One region of the Bacillus sp. 1A genome, then DNA from elsewhere that is predicted to be linked to it. Evidence: predicted binding sites of a transcription regulator. Region 1 holds the regulator's gene; the other holds the start of a gene.

Region 1 (3,431 bases):
TTATCTCATACACTAGAGTTAGAAAGGATGGTTAAACCATTTGAAAAAACAATATTGGTGGGTTATCGTTACATACATTTTAATGCAGTTATCATCCATTGCTGGATTACCACTTCTTCTGAAAACTGGACTTTATGATAACAGGGGATTTACTAGAGAAGAGAAATTTCAACTCATAACTGGCCACTGGGCAATCATTAGCTTCTTTATTGCATTATGTATCGTACTTTGGTTACTTAGAACAGATATTCGTGACAGACGTTTAGATACAATGCGCTCTACTGTTCCAGCTACGATTGGTTGGATTTTTATCGGGTTCTTCCTAGCATTTTTCTCACAAAGTATTGCCGGTATGATAGAAATGCGTGTATTAGGAATTAAACCTGGATCAGAAAATACAGCAAGACTTATGGATATCGCAAGAACGACACCTTGGTTCCTTATCGTTATCTCTATAATAGGACCTATTTTGGAAGAAATCGTATTTAGAAAAATTTTATTTGGTACACTTTATAAGAAGTTTAACTTCTTTATTGCTGCTATCATTAGTTCTCTTGTATTCGCAGCAATTCATTTTGATTTCACTCACTTATTGGTATACACTTCTATGGGACTCGTATTCGCCTTTTTATATGTAAAAACGAAGCGTATTATCGTCCCTATCGCAGCTCATGTTGCAATGAATACATTAGTTGCAGTTGCTCAAGTTTTAATGAGCAATGAACAAATTCAAGAAATGATTAAAGAAGCTGAAAAAATGCAAGGCTTTATCGGAGGATTTTTAGTATGAGGAACTCACCATTGTTCATGGCTGCATTGTACTTCCTTCTAGGATGTATCTTTACACGCTTCGCCATTACGAACGTAACAGATACAATCTGGAATATGTGGACAATACTATTTGCAGTTATGGCAACAATTGATTTTAATTTGGCACTTCGCCTTATCTTAGTTAAATTCACAAAGAAAAAACAATAATAAAACGCAGAGGTCGCTTCCTCTGCGTTTTATTGTGGATAATTCTTTAAAAAGTAAACAAGTGTTTGTAACTCTACCGCTAAATCAATATGGTGAATTCTTATATTATCTGACACATTTAAGCGCGCTGGTGTGAAATTTAAAATACCATGCACGTTCGTTTCTGCCAATCTATCTGCTACAGATTGTGCTACTGTAGCGGGTACTGTTAATATTGCCACTTGTATATCAGTTGATAAACGTTCTTCTAATTCATCTAAATGATATACAGGAATGCCCCCGATTTCTGTCCCGACTTTCTCTTCACTAACATCAAACGCCATTTCAATTTTTGTATTATTGTTTTTCGTGAAATTATAATGTAAGAAAGCGGTCCCTAAATTACCTACTCCAATAAGTGCTACACGTGTTATATCATCTTGGTCGAGTGTTTCACGGAAAAATGATAATAAATAATTTACGTTATATCCATAACCTTTTTTCCCTAACGCTCCAAAATATGAAAAATCTCTTCGAATCGTTGCGGAATCAACTTTTACCGCTTCACTCAATTCGGCTGATGAAACACGTTGCTTACCAGAAAGAGATAAGTTTTGGATAAATCGATAGTATAGAGGCAATCGTTTGGCAGTGGCCTGTGGAATTTTTTGCTGCTCCATATAACCTCTCCTCTCTTCCTATCTTTATTCATATACTTGAATCAAATACAGAAGTTTAGCACTCATGAATTTCCCTGTATAATAAAGAGAAGAAGTATTCTCTCTTTATTTTAAACTATACACTATTTTTAGTATGATTGAGAAATATAAACATGGCAAAGTTAAGAAATTATTTGAGGTGAAAACATTGATTTTATTACAAGTAAACGCGCTTACGAAATTATACGGTGCAGAAACGATTCTTGCAAACATAAAATTGGAAGTTCAAACGAAAGATCGTATCGCATTAGTCGGACGAAATGGGGCCGGAAAATCTACATTATTAAAAATAATAGCTGGTGAGCTATCTCATGATGGTGGCGAAATTATAAAACCAAAAGATGTCTCAATCGGATATTTAGCTCAAAATACCGGGTTAGAAACATCTTTAACAATTTGGGATGAAATGTTAACCGTCTTTACACACTTGCAGCAAATGGAGACAAAACTTCGAAGGCTAGAGCAAGAGATGGGAAAAGAAGAAAACTTTTCAAACGAGGCTACATATGAAAGATTATTAGCTGATTATGACCAATTGCAATTAGATTATAAAGATCAAGGTGGATATCAATATGAAGCAGATATTCGCTCCATTTTAAGTGGTCTTGGCTTCCCAGTTGAAACGCACCAGACGACGATTTCTACATTAAGTGGTGGACAAAAAACAAGATTAGCTCTCGGTAAATTATTATTAACGAAACCAGACCTACTTATTTTGGACGAGCCTACAAACCATTTAGACATCGAAACATTAACATGGCTTGAACAATATTTACAAGGCTATCCTGGCGCAATACTAATCGTTTCCCATGACCGTTATTTCTTGGATAAACTCGTTACACAAGTATATGAAATTTCGAATAAAGAAAGCAGACGATTTGTTGGTAACTACAGTAAATATTTAGACTTAAAATCAGCATTATACGAGCAAGACATGAAACGTTATGAAAAACAACAAGATGAAATCGCTAAGCTTGAGGATTTCGTTCAAAAAAATATAGCGCGCGCATCTACGACAAAACGTGCTCAAAGCCGTCGTAAACAATTAGATAGAATGGAATTATTGACTAGACCATTAGGTGATTCTAAGTCAGCATCCTTCCACTTCGATATCGAAAAACAAAGTGGAAATGATGTTTTACAAGTAAAGGATGCAACTATCGGCTATGATGATGATCCGATTATTGAACATGTAACTATGCGCTTAACTCGCGGGGATAGCGTTGCTTTAGTTGGTCCAAACGGAATTGGGAAATCCACATTATTAAAATCACTTGTGAATAAGTTACCACTATTAAATGGTGATGTTTCTTTCGGATCCAATGTATCTGTTGGTTATTATGATCAAGAACAAGCAAACTTAACATCTTCTAAGCGAGTTTTAAATGAGTTATGGGATGAATATCCATTGCAGCCCGAAAAAGAAATTCGCACGATATTAGGTAACTTCTTATTCACAGGGGATGATGTACTAAAACCAGTATCTTCTCTTAGTGGTGGACAAAAAGCTCGATTAGCTCTTGCAAAACTTATGATGCAAAAATCAAATTTATTAATTCTCGATGAACCTACGAACCATCTTGATTTAAATAGTAAAGAAATTTTGGAGAATGCTTTAATTGATTATCCAGGCACCCTTCTATTTGTTTCACATGACCGCTACTTTATTAATCGTGTAACGACGACCGTTGTTGAGTTGTCAACAGAAGGTGCACAAGAGTATTTAGGCGATTACGATTACTATGTGGAGAAGAA
Region 2 (3,431 bases), 1.0 Mb from region 1:
AGGAAGGGATGTTCACTTATTTATATGCATTGTTAGTGGGGATGGTGTTTGGTTCTTTTTTTATGTTAATTGCGATGAGAGTACCGCTTGGTGAGTCTATCATTACCCCGCGTTCACATTGTCATTATTGTAAGTATGTGCTAAAGCCAAAAGAATTGATTCCAATCATTTCTTTTTGTATACAAAGAGGACGTTGTACGAATTGTAAGAGGAAAATTTCAATTTTGTACGTAGTATTTGAACTTGTAACAGGAATGATATTTCTTCTTACTGTATATATGATTGGGGTGGAACGAGAGCTTATCATCATTTTATCGCTTTTTTCGCTACTTCTTATTATTTCAGTTACAGATTACATATATATGTTAATCCCAAATCGTATTTTAGCTTGGTTTGCCTGTTTACTCATTTTAGAATGTGTTTTTGTGCCGTTAGTGACTTGGACAGATAGTATAGTTGGTAGTGGCGTTATATTCATTTTGTTATATTGCATGCAAAAGATATATCCAGAAGGGCTTGGTGGAGGAGATATAAAATTACTTTCGTTACTTGGATTTATAGTGGGACTGAAAGGGATTTTTATGATTTTATTTTTAGCATCTTGCTTTAGTCTTTGTTTCTTTGGAGTTGGTATAGTATTAAAACGTATGAAAATGAGGAGCCAAATTCCGTTCGGTCCTTTTATCAGCCTTGGGGCAATATGTTACATGTTGTTCACGTATACAAAATAGAGAGAGGATAGAACATGAATGTATATATGGATGATCAAAGAAGTTGTCCGTACGGGTATGTGCCCGCCACTACAGTAGAATGTGCCTTGCAAATGGTTCGGGATTATGATGTGAATATTCTTTCCCTTGATTTTAATATGGGATGGGGGAAAAGAAATGGATTAGATTTTGTAGAGGCTTTTTGTAAAGAGGGTTTATATGTAAATGAAATTCACCTTCATACGAATGATGTCATCGGTATGCACAAGATGAAACAGAGAATTAATAAGGGAAAGGAAGAAGGCGAAATTAATCCGCACCTTGTTGTTAAATATGTGGGAAGCTAAAAACTCCAAAGTAAAACTTTGGAGTTTTTAATGTTTCATATGTGCTTGTAACGGAATGATTTCTTCTTGTTGAGCCGCTACTAATTCAGTTTCTTCTTGTTTCACGTCAGGTACTTTCTTTGTTAAGTAATGGTATACCATGCCGACAAAGACGGACCCGCCAATAATGTTACCGATTGTAACTGGAATTAAGTTATGAATAGCACCTGCAAAAGAAATTGTCTCCGGATGCGGTGAAACTAAAGATAGAGCAAACAGTGATAAGTTTGCAATGCTATGCTCGTAACCGGATAAGAAGAATGTGAAAACGAGTAGCATCATCATCATAATTTTTGCTGTATCACCTTTCACTTGAGAAGGTAAGAAACACGCAAGACATACAAGCCAGTTACATAAAATTGCTTTAAAGAATAATTGTATTGTAGGTGTATTCATTTTTCCTTCTACTACTTTATTCATGAAATGGCCGTGATCAATTGCTTCGAAAATTCCAGTTGCATAAAATAGTAAGGCAAAGAATAAAGCTCCAGCTAAATTCCCTGCATAACAAGCGACCCAGTTACGAAGTGTATCAGAAATCGTTGTTTCTTTTCTTAAAGTTGCTACAGTGAAGTACATTGTGTTTCCAGTAAACAATTCAGCACCGCCATATATAATAAGTACGAGGGCAATTCCGAAAAACATAGAAGCAGCTAAATAAGTTGCCGGTGAATCTGCAATGTGAAAAAAGTTACCTAATTTAAAACATAGTACAATAATAAAACCGATATAAATACCCGCAAGTGCGGCACGAATGAAATATTGCATCGGGTTTGTATCTAGCATTTGTTTTTTGCTCTTAGCCAGTTTGACAACATAATCTATTCCTTGCTCTAGCATGAGTAATACGCTCCTTTAGTACATCATCTATAAATACTCCTTATATGAATAAAGTACATGGAATTGTTCTTAGTTTCAATAAGTTTGTGCAATGTTTCACAAAAAGGACATACATATATTGAGAAAACGCTTACAAATGGTAGTATAATAGAATTTTTTCTGGACATTGAGGGGGGAAGGGAAAAAGAAAAAGCGCTGTAATTACAGCGCTTTTTCGTCTAAATTCTTTTCTACTTTTACTTCTACTTCTTTCGAGAAGAACCAACCGCCAACTGCGATTCCGACTAATACAATCCAGAATGTAAGCTTCCATAGTGTAGATTCTGGGAATGAATGCGGAATTACATTTAATGCAGGGTGTGCTAATGTATAAACTGCTAGTTTCACACCAACCCAACCTACAATTAAGAATGCTGCAGTTTCAAGTCCTGGTTTACGTTTTAAGATTTGTACGAAAGCAGTTGCTGCAAATCTCATAATGATTAACCCGATAAGTCCACCTACAAAGATAACAACGAATTGCCCAGTATCAAGACTACCAATTGTACCTAATCCTGTTTTTGGTAAAGTCATTGCTAATGCAACTGCAGCTAAAATTGAATCAACTGCGAAGGCGATATCAGCAACCTCAACTTTAAATACAGTCCACCAAAAGTTCTCTTGTTTTTTCTTTGCTTCTTTTTCTTCTGTTTCTTCATCCGTATTCTTTTTAACATACGTTTTAAATAAGTGATTACCAGCGATAAACATAAGGTAAATGGCACCGATTGCTTGCACTTGCCATACGTCGACTAGGAACGAAATCATAAATAACGATCCGAAACGGAAAACAAATGCCCCCGCTAATCCGTAAAATAGTGCCTTCTTTCGTTTTTCTTCTGGTAAATGTTTTACCATAATTGCAAGAACGAGAGCGTTATCAGCCGCTAAAATCCCCTCTAGTGCAATTAGGATGAGTAATACCCAACCATACTCCAATAATAATGATACATCCATGTACATTCTCCTCTCATTTCTATAAGTACTAAATAAGTGAAGAATTTCCCCACTATTTAGTTTCCCCATACTCCTGCCTATTAACTTTGGAAGAATTTGGAAATTAATACAAAAAAGACCTCTGCCGTTAATAGGCAAAGGTCTTGCTAGACATATGTAATGAAAATGCCAACAAAGCCGGAAGAACTAAGTTCTACGTAATGACGACTTTGTTTCCAAGAAATATTCTTGGACGCTACTCCCCTTTGGAGATATGCTATTGTACTCTCATTATATGGATAATGTATACGGTTGTCAACCTGTTAAAATATCTTCATTCGGATATTTTATTTTTCGGTTCTTTTTACGTGCAAATGAAAAAGCCAATGTTAAAGGTCCCATTTTCCCAAAAAACATCATAAAGATGATAATAGCTTTTCCGATCATAGTTAAGTGTGGTGTGAAATTCATACTGAGACCGACAGTCCCAAATGCTGAAAATACTTCGAAAGCACTCATC

The links. The regulator Rex, encoded in region 1, represses fermentation and respiration genes when NADH is low (regulators of the CRP and FNR family bind a similar motif). The targets are predictions, from matches to a motif close to TTGTGAAATATTTCACAA.
Region 2: a site for Rex is predicted at 2,021-2,038, ahead of ACUN0F_RS27000 (formate/nitrite transporter family protein). Genes of this name have one in related genera too.

Annotation. Positions count from the first base shown of each region.
Region 1 is NZ_JBQYLZ010000001.1:6,304,091-6,307,521, forward strand. It holds gene ACUN0F_RS32150 (CPBP family intramembrane glutamic endopeptidase) at 41-790, shown strand; gene ACUN0F_RS32155 (YdiK family protein) at 787-978, shown strand; gene ACUN0F_RS32160 (redox-sensing transcriptional repressor Rex) at 1,008-1,637, opposite strand; gene ACUN0F_RS32165 (ABC-F family ATP-binding cassette domain-containing protein) at 1,825-3,431, shown strand, end outside.
Region 2 is NZ_JBQYLZ010000001.1:5,268,967-5,272,397, reverse strand. It holds gene ACUN0F_RS27010 (prepilin peptidase) at 9-731, shown strand; gene ACUN0F_RS27005 (cyclic-phosphate processing receiver domain-containing protein) at 746-1,057, shown strand; gene ACUN0F_RS27000 (formate/nitrite transporter family protein) at 1,085-1,936, opposite strand; gene ACUN0F_RS26995 (TerC family protein) at 2,138-2,932, opposite strand; yybP-ykoY riboswitch at 3,023-3,188, opposite strand; gene ACUN0F_RS26990 (TrkH family potassium uptake protein) at 3,227-3,431, opposite strand, start outside.